One region of the Paenibacillus sp. MZ03-122A genome, then DNA from elsewhere that is predicted to be linked to it. Evidence: riboswitches for the same ligand, from Rfam matches in the RefSeq annotation. Region 1 holds a riboswitch; each other region holds the start of a gene.
The links. A riboswitch is a leader RNA that binds a small molecule or an ion and turns the genes downstream of it on or off. The one in region 1 is predicted to bind cyclic di-AMP.
Positions count from the first base shown of each region.

Region 1 (7,485 bases):
TGGACATCGTAAGATCTCTTAATCGTTTGAAAATAGACATGTGAAGTTCCTCCTAGAGTTGAATGCTTAAATTTTAAGCTCTGTACACATGTTTACGCAAGCTTTGCAAAGAGGGTTTCAAAAATATCTAAAAACCGCGCAAGTAAGGCTCTGGGATGTCGGCCTGTACTTTTAGCTCCCGCGATGCATGCAGCGCCCAATAGGGATCACGCAGCATGGCACGGCCTATTGCTACCAGATCAGCTTCTTTTTGCTGAACAACCCGGCGAGCGTCCTCATAATCATCCAGTAAGCCAACAGCAATCACAGGTACATTCAGCTTTTCACGGATGGTATGAGCCAAATCCACCTGATAGCCGGCACGCGCAGACGGGCCTCCGCCAGAACCAATCGGACCCTCACCACCAGAAGAGATATGGAAAATATCCACACCTGCATCACGATATCGTTCCCCTACGCCTGTTATGTATTCCACGTTATATCCATCTTCGACGTATTCTTTGGCAGATATCCGCATAAGCACAGGCATGTCAGCAGGCAGAACCTCTTTAACAGCATGTATGACCTCAACACCGAACAGTGACAAATCCTGTCCATATTCATCTTCTCTGGTATTTGTTAAAGGCGAATGAAATTGATGGATCAGATAGCCGTGAGCGCCATGTATCTCAACCGTATCAAAACCGGCTTCCATCGCGCGGCGTGCGCCTTCTTTGTATGCCTGAACCAGTTCCCTGACTTCAACTGTCTTTAAGGCGTGCGGCTTTTTAAAGCGTTCGCTAAAAGGAATCGTGGACGGACCCACAGGTTGCTCAGCATCTTCAGCCTTGCGTCCAGCGTGGCCTAGTTGAATACCAATCTTGGCACCATACTTGTGGACTTCCTCTACAATCTTACGATATGCAGAAATATGTTCGTCACTCCAAATACCCAAATCACGATCCGTAATACGTCCATCTGGATGGACCGCTGTCATTTCCACAATAATAAGTCCAGTGCCTCCTACTGCCCGGCTCACATAATGGACATGATGCCAATCCGTTGGATTTCCGTCCTTGGCCTCCACGCTGTATTGGCACATCGGGGGCATGACAATCCGATTTTTTAAAGAAAGCCCCTTTAATTGATAAGGAGTAAACAAGTCGGTCACTTTTATCCATCCTTCCTTCAATTCCATGTCTGTATAATTATGAATTGCATCCCCATTATACACCAGCTGTCACTAGTATACCGAATTCGTTGTAAGGCTAAAACTTGCGAAAATGCTCCTGTTATCGGTCATGTTTAAGAGAATATGTACGTTTAGCTCCATCATCTTCATTGATAATCGTTTCATCGTGGGCTTCTTTCCATTCGTTTATGAGCCGAACTTGGTTAACAGCATATTTTTAATAGGACAGGTACATAATAGTCGAGAGCACCACTAGGTACCACTGCACGGAAAGGGGGGATACATATGCCGTACAGGGGAGTGTTGCCATGCTTGGCACTGTTACTAGCATTCTCAAGTTTACCCGTTCACGCGGATGCGCCTCCCAACACCGGAACGCCCCATCCCAAGGAAACAGCTGTTGCTTCTTCTGTACATCAGAGCACAGATCGAGCAACTCCTACATTAGCAATGCTGCGAAAAAAACATGCGGACATTTTTAAAATGTGCGGCCCACACACCCGCCAAATTGCCCTAACCTTTGATGATGTGCCCGATTCTAGGTATACGCCGCAGGTTTTGGACGTATTACACGCCAATGGCATCAAAGCCACCTTTTTCATCGTCGGTCACCGTGCGGAAAAGCATCCGGGGATCATACGCCGTATTATTCGTGAAGGCCATGCTATAGGAAACCATTCCTATACTCATCCGGATTTTAGGAAGGCCACACCCGAACGCTTTCGCAACCAGATTACAAAAACAGAACGTATTTTACAGGCCAGCGCAGGTTTTCGCCCCAAGTTGATCCGTCCACCCTACGGCGAAATCACGGAGCCTCAAATCCAATGGGCACGTCGTCATGGCTATATGATTGTCAATTGGAATGTAGACTCTCTCGATTGGAAGGGATTAAGTAAAACACAAATTCAGCGCAATGTGATCCCAGCTACCGGGCCTGGCTCTATTATTTTAATGCACGCAGGTGGAGGCCAAAGTTCCAACTTGCGAGGCACTGTCCAAGCTCTGCCGGGTCTAATTCACTCTCTAAAAGCTAAGGGTTACAAATTTGTGACAGTTCCCCGGCTACTCCACACATCGGAACGGAAATAACCATATGTTTATGATTGAGCTACAAGCTAAAGCAACGTAAAAAGGCTGTCTTACCAGCAGAAGTTTTCTGCTCGTCAAGACAGCCTTTTTTTATGGATAAGACCTGATAAGAGTCCGACCTAGTTGTATGCGGTAGGATACAGGCATTAAGTTTACATAATATATATTATGTTTAATTAAACCGTATATACGTACAATGCTATTTACCAATAACGTACAGCTTTACATTTTGAAATCCAAAGTCGTTCACAAATGATTTGTTGCCTGGAATAAAGATATCAATCCGCTTTCCTGTAATGGCGCTGCCCTGATCGCGAGCGACAGCTACAAAAGAATGATCCGGCAAACCTGGGTGGGAATAGCCTGTAACCAGCACTTTCGTGCCCATCGGAATGACGTTCGGGTCTACCGCAATTGTACCTAGTTTAAGCGGATTGCCGTAGTAGTCCACTGCTCCCCATTTACCATTCTCGTCGGCTGCGGCAGAATACGCTGAAGCCTTAACGTCAACTATTTTGCTATAGTTGAATGTTTTGCCCCACGCTTCAATCGTTGGCCCCTCATTCGCTGGTGCTTTCTCCGTAAGAAGCTGCGGCTTCGAATCCGAAGCTGCCTTCACACTTTTTTCGCCAGGCACCTTAATTTGCAGACCTGCATATATATTGTTGGAAGCAATGTTTGGGTTCGCCTTCGTTAGCTCGTCTACCGATACCCCATAACGTTGAGCAAGCAAAAAGAAGGTATCGCCCTCTTTGGCAGTGTGAAGCGAAGCAGCATCCGCTACTCCAGCTGTCTGTGTCAGCCCTGCAATAGCTGCGGCAAGCACCGCAAATTTCATCGTTTTACCAATATGTTTTAGATGTTTCAAAGATATGTACCTCCTCTGTTATGCCTGCGAAGTTAGCTGTCGGATTCGGACTCAGGAGAAGCCCTATGCTTGTGCAATTCACCCCTAGGCATATTCCACATCGTCTTATGACGTATCGGAATGACTGCCGTTGTTACGTCCCCCGCACTTCCCATAGTTTGGGCCCAGCTTCAGCGGTTGTCATAACCACATGCTGTCCCGGTAAGTTTTGGCTTACTGCATAATATCACAATTTTGTAACCTTATCCGCATGAAAATGTTGGGAACCTCGAACATCATACTACACTCATTACAATTTTGTCATCAAGAAATCGATATTTGTTACGAAAGTATGGGGAAATGGTGACAAAAAGAAAAAAGGCTCTCCGTCAAACGGAGGGCCTTTTTTATAGATTATATCAACACTTTCTTACAATACTTTGGCAAGAAAATCACGGGTGCGATCATGGCTTGGAGTGCCAAATACCTGCTCTGGTGTACCTTGCTCCACAATTTGACCGTTATCCATAAAGATAATTCGATCGCCTACCTCGCGGGCAAAGCCCATTTCATGCGTCACGATTACCATTGTCATGCCGCCTTCGGCGAGCTTCTTCATTACATCCAGAACCTCTCCAACCATTTCAGGGTCCAATGCAGAAGTCGGCTCATCGAACAGCATTACATGCGGCTGCATGGCCAAAGCACGTGCAATCGCAATACGTTGCTTCTGTCCTCCGGATAGCTGGTTCGGATAGGTATTCTTCTTATCCTCAAGCCCTACGGTACGCAAGAGTTCTAGCGAAATTTTTTCCGCTTCCTTCCCTGACTGTCTTCTAACCTGTGTTGGGGCAAGTGTCAGGTTCTGCAACACTGTTTTATGCGGGAAAAGATTAAAATGCTGGAACACCATCCCCATCTTCTCCCGGGTTACATTAATATTATGGCCACGAGCTGTAATCGGCTCGCCCTCAAATAAAATCTCCCCGTCCGTAGGCTGTTCCAACAGATTCATACAACGCAAAAACGTACTCTTCCCTGAACCACTGGGGCCGATGATGACGACGACTTCACCTTTGGCGATATCTATATCAATGCCTTTTAAAATTTCATTCTTACCGAACGATTTACGCAGTTGTTTAACGGTGATCACTGGCTCTCAACTTCCTTTCCCATAAACCCAGCAGCTTAGACAAGCTGAATGTCATTACAAAATAAATAGCGGCTGCGATTATGAACGGACTTAATCCTTCGTAGGTAATGTTCTTAATGACCTGGGCCTGATACATAATATCCACCATCCCAATGGTCGAAATAATGGAGGATTCTTTAATGATCGTAATAAACTCATTACCGATAGCAGGTAAAATAGATTTAAACGCTTGCGGTAAAATGACGTGACGCATAGCTTTGCCTCTCCCCATCCCGAGCGAGCGGGCAGCTTCCATCTGTCCACGGTCCACTGCCTGGATACCTGCACGGAAAATTTCAGCCAGATATGCTGAACTATTCAGAGACAATGTGATTATACCAGACTGGAGTGGGGTAAAATTGACACCCAGCGTCAAAGCAACCCCGTAGTGAATGATCATGAGTTGCACCAGCATAGGTGTGCCACGCAGGATTTCCACATAAGTGGTACCTAACCACTCAATGATGCGTATACCGCTCATCCGCAGCAAGGATACGATCAGACCAATGATAAATCCAAACAGGACTCCGAGTGCAGACAGCAACAGAGTGTAGCCGATACCCGTAGCGTAAAAACTGCGGTATTTCCAAAAAATATCTACGATGTTATTAGAAGAAACCTGTCGATCTGCAGAGAGCGCGCTCGCTTCTGTGGAAAACTTCTCAATCGACCCGTCCGCTTTCAGGCGAGCCAACGTTTTATTTACAGAGGCAAGCAATTCTGCGTTCCCCTTGCGTATACCTACAGCTGTTTCTGCTCCGGCATCCTCAGGCACGGCCTTGGCAAGTGTTACGGTACCATCTAACGTGTATCCTTTAGCAACCGTATCTTCGATCACAACAGCGTTGATACGCTGGGTCCGCAGCTGGAGTACCAGATCGGATATTTTGTCCAGTGAGGTTACAGTGGCATTGGGCACTTTTTGAGCAATTTCTTCCTGAATACTCCCTTTTTGCGCGCCAATCTTCTCGCCTTTCAAAGCATCCATCGTAGGATATTTGTCTTTATCCTCTGGGCGTACCATAATGACTTGCTTGGAGCGATAATATACATCTGAAAAATCAATGCTCTTTCTCCGCTCATCCGTCGGTGTCATACCGGACAGTACCAAGTCTACACGACCACTTTGCAAAGCAGGCAGCAAAGAGTCAAAACTCATGTCCTCAGGGACCATCTCCGCATCCAAATCTTTGGCGATTTCCTTGGCGATATCCACATCGAACCCAACAATGGTATCCTTACCGTTAATGACTTTATGAAACTCATACGGCGGAAAGTCGGCACTCATGCCCACTACAAGTTTTTTCTGTGGCTTTGCTTCCGTTCCGTATGCAGTGAGCATGGGAAGACCAGTCAACAGCAAGATAACCGCCGACAAAACCAGGGCGGTAAAACGATATGCCTTTTTCAATCTTTTTTTCTCTCCTTAAATTCTTTATAATAAATAAGATTGTGTCATTATAAATGAATATGCATGATTATGCAATGAATGTTATAGTACAATTTCAGCATACCTAACGCAGTACCTACATTACAGTTTATATAAAGGAGTTTTCAGCATGGATTTTAAGCAGACCATTCAAAAGACAATTGAGCAGCATGCCCCACGGTTTAAGGACATTTCGTTATATATTGGCGCAAATCCTGAACTTGGAAACGAGGAATTTCTGGCCGCTGCCCGTTTAAAAGAAGAACTGGTTTTTCACGGTTTTGAGATCCAGACACCCGTATTGGGCATAGAAACAGCCTTTATTGCAACTTACAAATCTGCAAAACCCGGACCGGTTGTCGCTTTTCTGGCAGAATATGACGCTCTGAAAGGTCTAGGACACGCCTGTGGGCACCATTTGATATGTATGATGAGTACAGGTGCTGCCGTCGGCCTCAAGTCGATCATCGACGAAACTGGTGGAGAAGTACGGGTATATGGCACACCTGCCGAAGAAACACGCGGTGCAAAGGTCCCGATGGCCGCTGCCGGTTTGTTTGATGATTGCGACATAGCACTTATGACGCATCCTTATGACCATTACGAAAAATCAGGCAAATCACTGGCGATTGATGCTGTACAATTCGAATTTTTTGGTCAATCCGCCCACGCGGCTGCCAGTCCGCACGAGGGCATTAACGCGCTGGACGCTGTGATTCAAACGTTCAATGGCATCAATGCGTTCCGTCAACAAGTAAAAAGTACAGTGCGTATCCATGGGATCATTAATCAGGGTGGGCAAGCAGCCAATATTATTCCTGATTACGCCTCAGCCCAATTTTATGTGAGGGCCGCTACACGTCAAGAACTGAACCCGCTGACTCGCCGTGTTATTCAAATTGCTGAAGGAGCTGCTTTACAGGCCGGATGTCGTTTGGAGACCTCCAATTATGAGACATCTTATGATGAAATGGTCACAAACCGCGTACTTTCCGATGCCTTTACCGCAAATTTGGTGCAGGCTGGCATTTCGCAAGAAGATATAACGGAAGGTGAAGATCACGGCTCCATGGATATCGGAAATGTATCGCTTCATTGCCCTGCTATCCATCCGTACATTCAAGTTATTGACGAGAAGCATGCCTTGCATACACCAGAATTCCGCGATTTGGCGATGCAGGACCGGGCCATGGAAGGAATGCTGCTGGCTGCAAGAACCTTGGCATGGACTGCTTGCGATGTAATCACGAATCCTGAACTGCTAGCCCAAATAAAAAAAGAATTCTCTCTGCTGAATAACGAAAGCTAAATCTTAATTCCGTGTTCTTTCAGAAAGGAGCAGCCAGCCATCATGGATAGTATGAGCAGCTTTTGGACGTTGTTTATTGTGGTGGACCTCATCATTGTTTGGTTTATATTCCGTTCAATACGCAGGAACCGGGGAAACAGAAAAACACGGCGCCGGAATGCTTTTTTCCTCAGTTCCCCTTCTCCTTCGTCCCTTACACAGGAGCGTCATCCAGAGATTACAGAGCTGATGCAGCTACTGGAGCAATCCATACCCGCCTCCTATGCTCAAAGCGTAAGGCGTCGTGTAATGGAAGCCCACCCAGAGCTGACGGACCAAGAATATGATTGGCGCTGGCATGAGCTAAAACGATATTTTATGCTATGCGCGATTATGAATAGAGTGCCTATGTTCAGTAGTGGTGTGGATGAATTATGGCACGAAATGTTGATGTTTACCCGCGAAT
Region 1 covers NZ_JANAVI010000003.1:434,823-442,307, reverse strand. The annotation lists gene NLX74_RS09245 (PspA/IM30 family protein) at 1-40, opposite strand, end outside; gene NLX74_RS09240 (NADH:flavin oxidoreductase/NADH oxidase) at 128-1,150, opposite strand; gene NLX74_RS09235 (polysaccharide deacetylase family protein) at 1,457-2,263, shown strand; gene NLX74_RS09230 (3D domain-containing protein) at 2,463-3,131, opposite strand; cyclic di-AMP (ydaO/yuaA leader) riboswitch at 3,138-3,306, opposite strand; gene NLX74_RS09225 (amino acid ABC transporter ATP-binding protein) at 3,541-4,263, opposite strand; gene NLX74_RS09220 (ABC transporter substrate-binding protein/permease) at 4,250-5,713, opposite strand; gene NLX74_RS09215 (M20 family metallopeptidase) at 5,862-7,040, shown strand; gene NLX74_RS09210 (glycine-rich domain-containing protein) at 7,083-7,485, shown strand, end outside.

Region 2 (7,485 bases), on a different contig from region 1:
CAACCGTCGGACAATTGGCGGCAGGCGTAGCGCATGAGATTCGTAATCCGCTAACTACGCTACGAGGCTTTCTCCAACTACAGCAGCAAAATCAAGTGTTGAATATGAAACACAACGATATTATGATGTCTGAGCTGGATCGCATTAATTTGATCGTTAGCGAGTTTTTAATACTGGCGAAGCCACAGGCAGTGCATTTTCAGAAAAAGGATGTTCGCTATATTGTGAGCGACGTGATTTCTTTACTAGATAGTCAGGCGCACCTGCTGGGCATTGTATTCAATCTTCAGGTCACGGACGAGCCTGCCCTAGTATACGCTGAAGAAAATCAGTTAAAACAGGTATTCATTAATTTACTTAAAAATAGCATGGAGGCTATGAGTAAAGGTGGTATCATCACGATTCATTTGTTCTTGGAGGGAGAAAGCGTTAAAATCTCTATACGGGATCAGGGAGCGGGTATTCCCGCAGAAATGCTGTCCAAGCTAGGAGAACCTTTTTTCACAAACAAAGAAACAGGGACAGGACTAGGACTTATGGTCAGTCAGCGTATTATACAGAGTCATAAAGGCACACTGGATATTGAAAGCACAGAGGGAGAGGGAACGACAGCCCTGGTGCAGCTTCCAATTGCCAAGCCGGAGTAACGGGCTGGGCGCAGGAGGAAGTGTGTTAGTAGAAATGGAGGGTACACAGGTTGCGCATTAACAAGTTTATCAGCGAAACCGGTTTTTGCTCGCGCCGCGAGGCGGACAGGCTGGTAGAGAGCGGCCGCGTGACGATTAACGGCGAAGTGGCTGTGCTGGGTAGTCAAGCGGAAGAAGGCGATGATGTTCGCGTGAATGGCAAGCCACTGCGCGAGAAGTCCGATCACGTCTACATTGCATTGAACAAGCCGGTGGGCATTACAAGTACAACCGAGAGCCATATTAGAGGCAATGTTGTTGATTTTGTGGGGCACCCACAGCGGATATTCCCGATTGGACGCCTGGATAAGGATTCGGAAGGTCTCATTTTACTTACCAATGATGGAGACATTGTGAATAAGATTTTACGGGCAGAAGGCAAGCATGAGAAAGAATACATCGTAACGGTGGATCGCCCTGTCGTACCGTCTTTTGTGCAGGGCATGTCCAGCGGGGTGAAAATACTCGGCCAGCGGACGCTACCTTGTGAGGTGACGCGTGTATCTGAGTATGTATTCCGTATTATCCTGACTGAAGGGAAAAATCGTCAGATCCGGCGTATGTGTGCTGCCTTCGGTTATGAAGTAAAAAAACTGCAACGGCTGCGAATCATGAATATTCGGTTGGGGTCCCTTCAGAAAGGTGCCTGGCGTGATCTGACAGAGGCTGAGAAGCAGGAGCTTGGCCAGATGCTCGATTATACGCTTAGCTAATGCCAGAGGGGCTTTGTATAGCCTACAGCGTATGATCCTCGTATCTGACAAGTCCAGATTATAGGAAGCACTAAACAAAGAGGCACCAGCTGCATAAAAATGCGGCGGTGCCTTTGTTCATATAACATATGCATAATCAACCTTCATTCGAGCTTGAGGTAGGACTGATGACTTGTGTCCCGTTCTGATATTTGCGGAGAACAGATATTTCAACACGACGGTTTTTGGAGCGTCCTTGGCCATCTTGATTGCTTGCCAATGGACGATACTCGCCATAACCGATGGATACAAACTTGGTTGGATCGAGATCTGGATTGAGCAACAAGATACGCAAGAAATTCAGAGAGCGCTGGGCGCTCAAATCAAAGTTGGACGGGAACTGGCTGTTGGAGATCGGTACATTATCCGTATGACCCGATACGATAACATCATAGCCAGGGAACTGCTGGAGCATACTAGAAATAGACTTGGCCAGCTTTCTCGCTCCCGGTTTTACTTCGGCTTGCCCGGATGAAAACAGGGCATTATCACTAATGGTGATCATCAGCTGGGATTGGTTCAGCTTGGTATTCAGCAGAGGTGACAGGCCGTTATTTTGAATATATTGATCCATCTGTTTTTTAAGCTTTTTTAAATCTTCTTCTTCCCGCTGGGCAAGCTGTTTTTGCAGTTCAGAGGTAGAAGTAGCTTTCGATTTTAAGGGTTGTGATACTTGTTCTTTATTTTTGCCCATATCCATGGATTGTGACGACGGATTCGCGGCCGAGTGATCCAGCACGCCAGTGCCCCCACTAAAAGCTGAACTCAGGGATTGAGCCATAGTTTCAAATTTTTTGGCGTCGAGCGAGCTCATACCGAATAAGACAATGAAAAGAGCCAACAGAAGGGTCATTAAGTCGGAATATGGCAACAGCCAGCTTTCGTCAGCATGCTCTTCATGCGGTTCATGTCTCTTTTTACTCACTGGAATCGCCATCCTTCTGGGTCAATGTAGCCCGTTCGGTCGGAGTCAGGAAGATCGTCAGTTTCTGACTGATGGCAATTGTCGATATCCCCGATTGAATGGAAAGCAGACCTTCGACCATCATTAATTTAAGCTCCACTTCTTTTTTGGATAACCGTTTCAGCTTGTTGGACATCGGATGCCATAGAACATAACCTGTAAAAATACCGAGCAACGTCGCAATGAAGGCTGCTGCAATGGCATGAGAGAGCTTTTCCATGTCACTAAGGTCAGCCAGAGCTGCGATCAGACCTACAACCGCACCGAGTACCCCGAGCGTTGGAGCGTACATACCGGCTTGGGAGAAGATCAGTGCGCCAGAGCGATGTCGATCCTCGGTAGCATTGATATCCTCCATCAGAACGTCCCGTACGAATTCCTGATCATTGCCGTCAATAATCATTCGCATGCCGCCACGCATAAAGGGATCGTCGATTTCTTCTACCTTGGATTCCAAGGCGAGCAGACCTTCACGACGGGTAATGGATGCCCACTCGGTAAACGTACCGATGAGCTCTTTGCGGTCTAACAGTTTTTGTTCGGTGAAAATAACCTTGAACAGCTTCGGAATCCGTTTGATTTCTGCCATCGGGAAGGCCATAAATATACTCGCTGCCGTTCCGACGAAAATAATCATGTAAGCAGCGGGATTATTGACCAAATTGACGACCGGAGCGCCTTTTAAGATCATCCCGACGACCAGTGACACAATCCCGAGCACAAGTCCGATAATGGTTGAAATTTGCATGATACACCTCATCCATGAGAATAGATTTTGAATCCTTTCATGCCGCCGGGGTCGTCCTTGCCCCAAGCGCGTCATTACAAGACGGATTATAGTATTTATCGACAAAACTCTCTTTTTTGTTAAGTGCGAATTTCCGGTATAATAAGGTGATTATGTATTGAATGGCGGAACCATTGGAGGAAATGGCATGGGAGTAAAGCATGGGCGTGAGTATGAACAAATTTTGAACGATTTGACAGAGGCTGTGGGGCGCATCCCAGATAGCTATGAATTTTTTGAGATGGAAGCAGAAGATTGGGACAGGCTGGATCCGGCGGGACGTCAGGAAGTCAATGAAGCTTTGGCAGAAGACTTATTTTATGCACTGGGTACAGAGCCCACAATCACTGTAGGGAGTGGCGTTGTGATCTATGAGCCGGAGCAGCATCGCATCTATGTACTTATTGGGGACGAGGAGCTGACGTCAGTCCCTTTGATTTGAGGTCCGTCTTATGGATTTATCAACGGGGCCGTGGTAATATGTACACCAATATATCGTAGTTTTGGCCGTATTTAAGCGGTCGAAAGGCTTCCGTATAAACGGGGAGGAGTTCGTAACATGCCTTTTACACAAGAAGAGATTGAAGCACATCTGGAGAAACTGGAGGGCTGGGAACTGGAGGAAGGACGTTGGATCGTCCGAAAATATAATTTTTCCAGTTTTATGAAAGGGATTGCATTTGTGGATGAAGTTGCCGCTATATCTGAAGCATTCAATCATCATCCATTTATTACGATTGATTATAAGACCGTGACTCTGCGTTTGACCTCTTGGGACGACGGCGGTATTATGGCCGTGGATATTAAGGAAGCCCAACAATATAATGAAGCTTTTGAAAAAATGCGCAGCAGTCATTGAGCTTGTAATGATCTGTCGTATGATGATAGAAGCGCCTTCGCTATACAACATCGTGGTTGTATGCCGAAGGCGCTTTTATCATAGAATCTGGGTTGGGTGCTCGGGACGATATACCATACAATAAAATGGTTTTTTGCCATCAGGAGTCTGGCGTTCATAGGTATCTGTAAGCTCAAATCCAGCCGCCTTGTAGGCCCGGATAGCGCGCCCATTCCAAGTGAGCACCTCTAGATCAATTTCATTCTTCGGGTTGCGTCGTTGAGCTTCCTCTGCAATGGCACGGACAAAATCAGAGCCTTTGCCATGTCCGCATCTGTCAGGATGCATTCCAAGACCTAGCCGGGTCACACCGATCATAGGAAAATATTGAGCAAATCCCGTCAGTTTGTTCTCTTTATCCAGTACGGCAACATATTGCTCTTGGCGAAGCGTGGGACTTCCAAATTCGACTTCAAGCGCCTTCATTTGTTCCCAGGGGAGCCAACCGTATATGTTATAAGGTGGATCATATTGCCACTCACAGATTGCAGCCGCTTGATGCTCGTCCATCGGTACGATCCGATAGTTGGATATTGAGGCCGGCATGTGTTCCATCCTCCTTTTACACAGGTACTTCAATCATTAACAACAGATTGTAGACAAGTTGCAGAGGAATGGCAAGCGTGTTTATTTCATACCTAAGTCGGGTATACATTCAATAAGAAGGAATTACTGCTCATATGCTCCCCCAGCGGTGACGGTAAAACCGACGATGTTCGCTACAATTGAAACCTTTTGAGGTCTCAGTTCGTCAGTAAAGATAATAATTGCTGATGTTGTGGACATAAAAAACCGCAATTCGATTCCGGCCAGAATCAAATTGCGGCTAGGGTTAGCTTGCTGTGCGTTAGTTATTCTACGTTATCGTCATCAGGAATGTCTGAAGCTACAGAATGGTAAGCGTCTGTGCTCATAATTCTTTTTGCACCAACATAGCGGTTAGCGTAATAATTTTCGTTCAGTGAGCTAACTACTACACCACGTGAAGTCGAGGAGTGGGCAAATTTCCCTTCACCTACGAAGATACCTACATGGGAAATGCCTCTTCCTGTGGTGTTGAAGAACACCAGGTCCCCAGGTCTCATTTCATCTCGGGATACAGAAGATCCCATTTTGAATTGTGATCCAGATTGATGCGGAAGTTTAATTCCCAGTTTGTTGTATACGTACATTGTGAAGCCGGAGCAATCGAATCCCTCGAGTGTAGTGCCTCCGCTTCTGTAGTTCGTTCCTTTGGCATCTTGGATGACCTGGTCCATCTTAGAGTCTGCATATGCACTGCCGCCACCGAATGTAAAAGATGTAAAGGCAATGGCAAGACCCATAGCTGCGATCGTTAGCTTCTTCTTCAAAAAAAATATACCCCTTCCAATGCCTGCGAGGTTAGCTTAAGGATTCGGTAGAAGGTTCCCCTATGACCACTCTGTTGCGAGATCAATTCACCCAAACTGGTTCCCCCGCTTCCTAGGTGCCAGGAATTAGGCTTAACTTAAGATGTGCACCTTGGAGAGCAGTATTCACAATAACGTTATTTTTGAGATAAAGGTTACAATAAAGATTACAAAGTTGTTACTATCAGTTCACTGCGATTATTGTAACAAAGACGGCTGGCTTTGGCAAATGTTTCATTGCAAAAAGTTACAAAAAAAATCTGCTCCTAATGTCCCAGGAACAGATCTTGTTAACAGTATTCAGTTATGTGTCGTTTGCGCGGGTATGAATCATGTTTTTCGACAGACGGAAATGAAGTAAAAAACATAAAGGCAGGGCTTAGCTTCTACTAGAGATATCGGTATGCCATAGTCTGTACTGCGAACTGATATGCCACAGCCTGACCAGACTAGTAACAAAATGATACGATTGCTGGAGAATGAGCGCCAGCATGCCAGTCCAAATCATCGCCACGGTGCCAAATAGACCGAAGACCAGCAGCACACAAGCACCGAGCAAAAGGGATATACCGACAGCTGGGAGGAGCTGGCGAAAGAAGGCGAGCAGGGACGATAGTATGGCGTGACCACCGACAGTACCCAGTTGCATATACAGGATGCACTGCCGAATGAACCATCCGTATGCCATCCATCCAATGACATAGGGCAATAAATGCAGCAGATAAGAGGAAGATTGAAGTGCTCCTGCTACAATAGGGTAGAGTCTCGGTACTACCCAAAAGGCGGGAAGCAGCAGCAGTCCCAACTCGATGGTGTAATACAACAGCGACGACATGCCATGGCGTTTCATACCCTTGAAAAAGGACAGGCTTTGCGGTTCAGTCGCATCGGTATGCAGACTTTGATATATTCCGGCTCTAATGAAGGGAGTGATCAGTATGCGTAGTACAGTCGCCCCTAGTAGTATCCACAAATACACATGTACTTCCCGGCTGTCCATCAGAGCAATCTGACTCTCCATCCAAAATAAGGTCTGTCCCAGTTCGTTTTGACCCTGATCAGGATAACGGAGCAATAGCGGGATAACGGCAGACTGCACCAGCCGATAGAGAAACACCCCCCACAGTAGTCGATACAGAAATAAAATGATAACGATATAGAATCGTATGCGCACCAGCGCCCAGCCCTCTTTTATAACAGTCCGCATCTATAGACACCTCACCATGACAGACTTCCAAGCAGTGTCTCCAACAGCTTGGTTACACTAACACTCCAACGGGTTTGTTGCTTTTCGTCCAATTCGGCCTTTAGGCTATTGTTAATATGCTTGTTCTCCAGTGCAATGGTATATAGGGGATCAAGGGTTACATAGGAAACGGGAGAAGTACTTTTGATCCGAAAAGTTGTGCTTTTGCCCGCGCCGTCCCAAGCCTTGAATATCGTGGTACCATCCTTGAAGGTAAATTGGACAGGGATCTTGGGATAATCCGCCCCTTTTTTGCTGACCGTCACGACTGCTTCATATCCATTCTCCAGCTTGTGGTTTGTGATGTGATCCACTGAAAAGTCCGCCATCTGGCCGTCATATACATACTGTTCAAAATAGTGGCTCCATGAGCGTCCGGTGACTCTCTCCACGATACGTTGAAAATCCATTGAGGACGGATGCTTAAATCGGTACGTCTGGACGTAGGTCCGCATAATGCGATCCATTTTTTTCATACCCACCTGACGTTCAATGCCCCGTAGTACCAGCTTGCCTCGAGAGTAGGCATTTTGCGCATACTCAGCAGCTGAGCCATACTTCCATGACTCACGGTTTAGCGGCTGTGGGGAAGCTACCTGTCCCGATTGTAATGGCAGGTTGGGGGTAAGCCCATATTCTTGCTCCATAAGCCGCTCCTCTGCATAGGAGGTGAAGCCTTCATCCAGCCACGGCTCCTCAAATTCATTATTGGCTACCATTCCGTAGAAATATTGATGTCCAATCTCATGAACTAATGTCCG
Region 2 covers NZ_JANAVI010000026.1:14,916-22,400, forward strand. The annotation lists gene NLX74_RS25085 (PAS domain S-box protein) at 1-647, shown strand, start outside; gene rluF (23S rRNA pseudouridine(2604) synthase RluF) at 698-1,399, shown strand; gene motB (flagellar motor protein MotB) at 1,536-2,363, opposite strand; gene motA (flagellar motor stator protein MotA) at 2,356-3,150, opposite strand; gene NLX74_RS25105 (hypothetical protein) at 3,338-3,631, shown strand; gene NLX74_RS25110 (4a-hydroxytetrahydrobiopterin dehydratase) at 3,749-4,048, shown strand; gene NLX74_RS25115 (GNAT family N-acetyltransferase) at 4,127-4,633, opposite strand; gene NLX74_RS25120 (C40 family peptidase) at 4,939-5,439, opposite strand; cyclic di-AMP (ydaO/yuaA leader) riboswitch at 5,445-5,582, opposite strand; gene NLX74_RS25125 (hypothetical protein) at 5,858-6,685, opposite strand; gene NLX74_RS25130 (M1 family metallopeptidase) at 6,697-7,485, opposite strand, start outside.
Region 2: it holds a riboswitch for cyclic di-AMP, as region 1 does, so the genes downstream of both, NLX74_RS25120 (C40 family peptidase) here and NLX74_RS09230 (3D domain-containing protein) in region 1, are expected to answer to the same signal.

Region 3 (7,485 bases), on a different contig from region 1:
CTGATGTGGACGAAACACAATTGCGACTCAACATGAGCATGCTCTTTCAGTATACCCGGGATCGTCGAAATTGCGACAATTGTCCGGGGCTGGAACGATGTCCTAACGATTTTCAGGGCCACTTTTGCAAGCTGGGCGTGGAATATCCGAATGGAACAGCCGAAATCGTGGACATTCGGACCCCATGTGCGAAGTTGGTTGCTTCCCAACATGAACAACGGGTGCGTCAGCGAATTAAAAGCTTTTATGTGGATGAACGCGCCCTTCTCGAGGGATATAACGCTCTTGAAATTGCGCGCAAAGATTCACAACGTATGCCTGCCGTCACACAGCTATTCCGTTACATTGAAGAAACGAAAAGTCAGGGTCTATCCAAAAAAGGACTGTATCTGGAAGGTACGTTTGGTACGGGTAAAACTTTTTTGATGGGCTATTTATTGCACGAGCTGGCCCTGTCGGGTCTGAACGGTGTGATCGTGTATATGCCTGATTTTGTGGAGGACTTAAAGTCCATGATTCAGGACGGGCAGAAGCTGAAAGAAACGACCGAAATGCTCAAAAATTGTGATCTGCTCGTATTTGACGATATTGGTGCCGAAAATTTAAGCCCGTGGGTACGGGACCATGTGATGGGCTCCATACTGAATTACCGAATGAATCGCAAACCGACCTTTTATACTTCCAATTACTCATTGCAGGGGCTGGAGAAGCATCTCAGCTTTACGAGTAAGGACGGAGAGGAAATGTACAAGGGACAACGCTTGATGGACCGGATTCGTCCTTTTGTAGATGTCATTACCGTAAAGGGAAAAAATCAGCGGGGCTAAGCGTTTTTCCGTCTGCTATTTTGATATCTTACAATTAAAAGACTATTGTGATATAATTAAAAGGTGTCGAAACAGACATTACAGGTTATAATAATCTTGACTTTTCTATAAAGGAGGAACATACAATGGCAATTGTTAACGTGTCCGATCAATCCTTCAACGCAGAAGTCGAAGGCACAGGAACCGTTTTGGTTGATTTTTGGGCGCCATGGTGCGGTCCTTGCAAAATGATCGCTCCTATTCTGGAGGATCTGTCCACAGAAGTTGGCGACAGCGTCAAAATCGCGAAGGTGAACGTGGATGAAAATCCAGAGTCTGCTTCCCGTTTTGGCGTGATGAGTATTCCTACCCTGATCGTCTTCAAAGACGGACAGCCTGTCGATAAAGTGGTAGGTCTGAACTCCAAAGAAGCGCTGAAAAGCATGCTTACTAAACACCAATAATCATCGCATGTGACCCATGCTCCCGCGGGGGCTTGGTGGAGCGGCCATGAAAGGTCAATGCCTCCGGTTGTAAATACCGGGGGCGTTTTTGTGTATTATTCCTATATATTATAAATAGTTAGTTGAGTAATCATTAAGAATGGAAGGAGGAACCGGGCGAATGAAACCTTATGCGGAGGACTTGCAGAATCAGGAGAAGGCGCTGGAGAACATCCGGCATAAATTAGCGTTACTGCCGGATGCATCAGGCTGTTACCTGATGAAGAATAGCGAAGGCACCATTATTTATGTCGGCAAGGCCAAAGTGTTGAAAAACCGGGTCCGTTCCTATTTTACAGGTAGCCATAACGGCAAGACGCAGCGACTGGTTTCCGATATCCGTGATTTTGAATATATCGTTACAGGCAGTAATATGGAGGCGCTCATATTGGAGTGCAACCTGATTAAAAAGTACCAGCCACGTTATAACGTGCTGTTGAAGGATGATAAAACCTTTCCGTATTTGAAAATTACGAACGAGGCACACCCCAAGCTGGAGGTGACCCGTCGCGTTCTGAAAGATAAAGCAAAATATTTTGGACCGTACCCCAATTCCTACGCGGCACATCAGACGAAGAAGCTGCTGGATCGTATGTATCCGTTACGTAAGTGTGGTGTAATGCCCAAGGAAGTGTGTCTGTATTATCACATGCATCAATGTTTGGGGCCTTGTGTGAAAGAGGTCGAGAAGGAAACGTATGACCAGATTGGCCAGGAGATTGGTTCCTTTTTAAGCGGGGGACATGAGGAAATTAAAAAGGATCTTCAGCGTAAAATGCAGGAGGCCGCAGAGGAATTGTACTTTGAGCGGGCCAAGGAGCTGAGAGATCAGATTATCAGCATCGACGCGATGATGGAAAAGCAGAAAATCACCACATCGGATGCAAAGGATCGAGATGTATTCGGTTTTTCAGTAGATAAGGGCTGGATGTGTGTACAAATCCTATATGTCCGTAAAGGTAAAATGATCGAGCGCCATATGTCGACTTTTCCTTTCTACGGTGAAGCTTACAGTGATTTTATGTCCTATGTGACGCAATATTATAGTGACAACCCGGCAGTGCCGCAAGAAATATTGCTGCCAGATTCTCCTAAGCTGATGCAGGCCGAGCAGGTCAATGTCGATCAACCGGTTGCGGCAGAAACTGTACTCCACAGTGCAGCTACAACCGATGCTACCGGACAGACAGATGAGAAAGCGATACAAACGGAGACAGAGTCTTCTGCTGACTCATTGCTAGTGGCTGAAGAACGGGCAACTTATGCAGCAGCAACAAATCAAGACCAAGTTGGTGACCAAGATACCGGAGTAAAGGAAACAGAAACCCAACTATCCGGTGGACTGGAGGACCCGAGTACGGCGGCTCTCGCTCTGGCTGAATGGTTGGATGTAAAGGTACTTGTACCGCAGCGTGGACTGAAAAAGCAAATGACAGGCATGGCGACGGAAAATGCACGTGTTGCTTTGGATGAGAAGTTTAAGCTGATCGAGCGGGATGAGGAACGGACATCCAAAGCTGCAAGCAATCTCGGACGTGCCATTGGACTGGATAGCTTGCACCGGGTGGAGGCGTTTGATAACTCCAATATCCAGGGTTCCGATCCAGTCTCCGCCATGATCGTGTTTATTGATGGCAAGCCTGCCAAGAAGGAGTATCGAAAATATAAAATCCGTTCTGTGCAGGGACCCGATGATTATGAAACAATGCGTGAGGTTATCCGACGTAGATATGAACGTGTGCTTAAGGAAAATTTGGAACGTCCCGACTTGATCGTTGTCGATGGTGGACGTGGACAAATTAAGGCGGCGACCGATGTATTGCAAAATGAGCTGGGTTTGTTCATTCCTGTGTGTGGACTGGTGAAGGATGCCAAACATAGAACTTCCCAACTATTAGTGGGAGAGTCCTCTGAGGCCGTGACACTTGCACGCAATAGCGAAGAATTTTATCTACTGCAACGGATTCAGGACGAGGTTCACCGTTTTGCTATTACGTTCCACCGCGAGCAACGCGGCAAATCTATGGTAACTTCACGGCTGGACTCCATTCCAGGCATTGGCGAGAAACGGCGTAAGTTACTGCTTAAGCATTTTGGATCGCTCAAAAAAATAAGAGAGGCCAGTGTCGAAGACTTCCGGCCTCTCTCTATTGGGGATAAGCTTGCGCGTCAGATTATAGCTGCCCTTCGGGAGGAGGAGTCGTAGAATACGGCTCCTCTTTTTTTATAGGTTCAAACATAATTCGATTTGGCTTTTTAGGACTAAACCAATAAATGATGTAACCCACGATGGCTGGAAGTAAGATCCAGAATAGACCAGCGCTCACATTCACAGTGTCTCCCAGACTCATCACACTAAGTCCCATTAAAATGCTGTCAAAAATAACGTGGCTGAACATGGCGGCAATAAAGCCGTAACGCAGAAACACAAAACTGAACAGCAAACCAAGAAAAGTCAGCTCAATAGGTCTGGAGATCACCGGATAGATCGGATAAAGTGTATGTCCCAGTGCCCAAATCAGCGTGGTGATCAGACACGCAACAAAAGTGTTTTTCACTATTTTTTTGACCATCGGAATACCAAATAGACGGTAGACAGTCTCTTCTCCAATACCTGCCATCCAGGCCATAATCGGCAGTAGCCATGGATAAGCCATATTGTAAGGGGATTGCGTGGCATCTGTGGTGGAGAATGTATTAAATGTGCGCTCCAGTATAAAGAACAAAATGGATTGTACCCCGAGCAAAATAAAGGCCCACAAGTAGCCAACATACATACTGCGAAGCACATACAGCCCGTAGCCCGGCTCTTTCGCACGCGGCCATGCATTCAGTCCAACCTGACGCATAAGCCCGTCACCGCCGACCAAGGAGAAGTAGAGCGCTACAGCCATGAAAAAGGTAACACCAATCTGGAAAACCATAAGAAATATAAGGATGCCCTTACCGCCTGCTTCTGCTTGCAATAAAGGCAGCATGTTCATGGTCCCAGCTATACTAGCAATAAAGTATACAACGGATAGAACAATGCCGCGTACAAATGAAGTATGTCGTCGGGTGAGTGACGCATACACAATGGCAAGTACACCCAGTACAAAGCTAAATAGGGCATAACCCGCATAGGTCATCAAATTCGCCCAAAATGTTTGCTTTTCGATATAATCGGTATAGGACGACGGGGCCGAAAAGCTTTGGGTGAAGGAGCGAACATCACCGTCTTCAAAAGTAAAAGCCAGTGTAAGTACCGAGGCGCCGATTTTTTTATCGTCTACGGTATACTTTAATCCGCCTTCTTGTTCAGTGGTTGCAAGCTTCAAATCCGACGGCTTAAAGCCAAAGCGCTTGACCCATACTGCGGCCGCCTGCTCCTTGGCTTCGAGCGTCATGCCGTCCTCAGCCACACGTACAAGCCTGTTACGTGCTTGTTCATCCGTAGAAATATCAGCCTGTGTGTAATTGGTGCTGGAGGTGATCCGTTTAAAGCTAACGACCTTCCCAGTGGATAGATCCACATGAATTTGCAGTTTGCTTTTCGCTGAGGATTCAGGCAGATCGACCCGAAAGGTTTCGTAAGGGTAACTTTTTTTCCATGTACGGTCGTACTGCTGAAGCAGTTTTTCTCTAGATAAATAACCGTACAAATCTGTTTCGGCCTGATAGGTCACGACAGGCTCCTCAGGCTGTGATTCAGTATAGCCCAGCTCGGAGCGGGCGAAGTCCAATGCGTGTATGACCGCTTCTTGTTTGCTGATGACCTTTGCGTTCATTACTGATTCTGGACTCGGATTGCTAAGCGAGGGAATAAGCAATTGAAAGATAAAAAAGCAAATCAGGCCAATCCCGCCCAGCAAGCCTAATTTTTTGAAGTTGGCCGTGAGCACGACCGGTTTCCCGATAGGATTCATGAGTTTCCTCCTTAATCTGTAAATAAGAACATCCATTAAAGATATCATACTGCACAGGTTCCCGCCAACAGACCAGCGATATTCATGAAAATAGAGTGAAAGCACTTTAAAGTTCCAATAAAATTAGATAAGCTGCGATTAAACGATGCCCATTCGCAAAATAAAGCCAATTTCACGTTTTTTCGGCGAAATCGGTTTTGTGATCTGGATATAGAAGGATTATAATCTTGAGGCAATGCCTATGAAATACATAGGTAATGATATACAGTTGAGCCGAATTTCTATGGGAAAACGGGGGAACCATGTTACTGGGGTGAATTTTACAACCGATCCTGCTGGATCGGAAGTGTAAATAGGGCATACTGTGCTGCCCGAATCCGTCAGCTAACCTCGTAGGCTATGAGCAGGAACCAAGTCAGGCACTCGGTTTTCCGGTGTCTTTTTTTGTGCGTATAAAAGTGTTTGGATTGGTTAGACCGCTGCGGGTGCAGATTATTCTTCCGATTGCTGTTATCCCCGGATTTTTTAATTGTATACCCCCTTTAATGGTTAAAATCCGGAGATAAAGGCAAACGCTTCGCTTCTTCAGAACAATTCTGCCCCCTTCGCTACTGCCCGCCAATAGCACAGGGGGCCGAGTAGTGCTTGACATGCATTCTTCCTGTATTCAGGGAATGCTAATTATAGTTAACTAAGGTTTGGAAAAATCAAAAAATTCAGGGGCAACGACGATCGAAAGATCAAATGGAACGCGTAGCGAGCTTACACCGTATTAAATCACTGATTTATAGTTTTAAGGATTAGGAGAGAAGTGATGAATAGATGAATCCCAATGCAAGCTGGCTTCGGCTTTCTCCACCGCAGATATTCGTTGCGGGCTTTGCCATTATCATTCTAATAGGTAGTTTATTGTTAATGCTGCCGATTTCCAATACAACAGGAAAGCCACTTGCGTTTATAGACGCTTTGTTTACTGCCGCCTCTGCGACCTGTGTAACCGGGCTTGTCGTAAAGGATACCGGCCTCTTTTTTACCACTTTTGGTCAAGTTGTCATCGTTGCGCTGATCCAGATCGGCGGTCTTGGCTTTATGACCATGGCTACCTTGATTGCACTGGTGTTCAAGCGTCGGATTTCCTTGCGGGAGCGTCTCATTTTGCAGGAAGCGATGAATCAGACTTCTGTAGAGGGAATTGTCGGATTAATCCGTAAGGTATTACTGTACTCACTGGTTATTGAAGGCGTATGCGCTACGATATTCTCGGTTCGCTGGTCCTTTGATATGCCCGTAGGCAGGGCGATTTATTTTGGAATCTGGCATGCCATCTCCATGTTTAACAATGCTGGTTTTGATTTATTCGGTGAATTTCGCAGCTTGACAGGTTATGTATATGATCCGATTGTTAATTTTACCGCAATGTTTCTAATTATTTCTGGCGGCATTGGTTTTGTAGTGATGTCAGACCTGGCAGAATATCGCAAGCGCAAGAGACTGTCCTTGCATACCAAGGTGGTACTCAGCATGACGGGCGCTATGATTGTAGTCGGCACGCTCGTGATTTTTGTATTTGAGTTTACGAATCCAAAGACTCTTGGCTCGCTTGATTGGGGTGGTAAGCTACTGGGATCTTTATTCCAGTCCGTTACTCCCCGTACCGCAGGTGCCAATACACTGGACATCGCAGGCTTGCGGCAGGCTACGCAGTTTTTTATCATCATACTCATGTTTATTGGGGCTTCCCCTGGCTCTACTGGAGGCGGGATTAAGACCACAACATTCGCCCTGCTCATTGGAGCAGTGATTTCGATGCTGCGGGGGCGGGAAGATATTGTACTGTTCAAGTACCGACTTGCGCAGGGACGAATTTACAAGGCTTTGACCATCACACTGCTGGGGTTGCTGTTCGTGATCGGGGTGACCATGATTTTGTCGGCAACCGAAGATCATCATTTTCTGATGATCTTGTTTGAGACGGTGTCTGCGTTTGGTACGGTGGGGCTGTCGATGGGGCTTACACCTGATTTAACAGTCATAGGCAAGCTGGTGATTACCCTGACGATGTTTGCAGGTAGACTGGGGCCACTCACGCTAGCTTATGCACTGGGGCCGAAAAAGGGTAAAGAATTATATCGTCATCCGGAAGGCAAAATGATTATAGGATAAGGAGTTTTCGAGTAGATATGAAAACGCAGCAGTTTGTAGTTATTGGCTTGGGGCGGTTTGGCTCAAGCCTGGCTTTGCAATTGGTGGATATGGGGTGCGAGGTGCTAG
Region 3 covers NZ_JANAVI010000006.1:240,556-248,040, reverse strand. The annotation lists gene dnaI (primosomal protein DnaI) at 1-827, shown strand, start outside; gene trxA (thioredoxin) at 953-1,270, shown strand; gene uvrC (excinuclease ABC subunit UvrC) at 1,431-3,515, shown strand; gene NLX74_RS15400 (type II CAAX endopeptidase family protein) at 3,484-5,214, opposite strand; cyclic di-AMP (ydaO/yuaA leader) riboswitch at 5,476-5,628, shown strand; gene NLX74_RS15395 (TrkH family potassium uptake protein) at 6,037-7,377, shown strand; gene NLX74_RS15390 (potassium channel family protein) at 7,395-7,485, shown strand, end outside.
Region 3: it holds a riboswitch for cyclic di-AMP, as region 1 does, so the genes downstream of both, NLX74_RS15395 (TrkH family potassium uptake protein) here and NLX74_RS09230 (3D domain-containing protein) in region 1, are expected to answer to the same signal.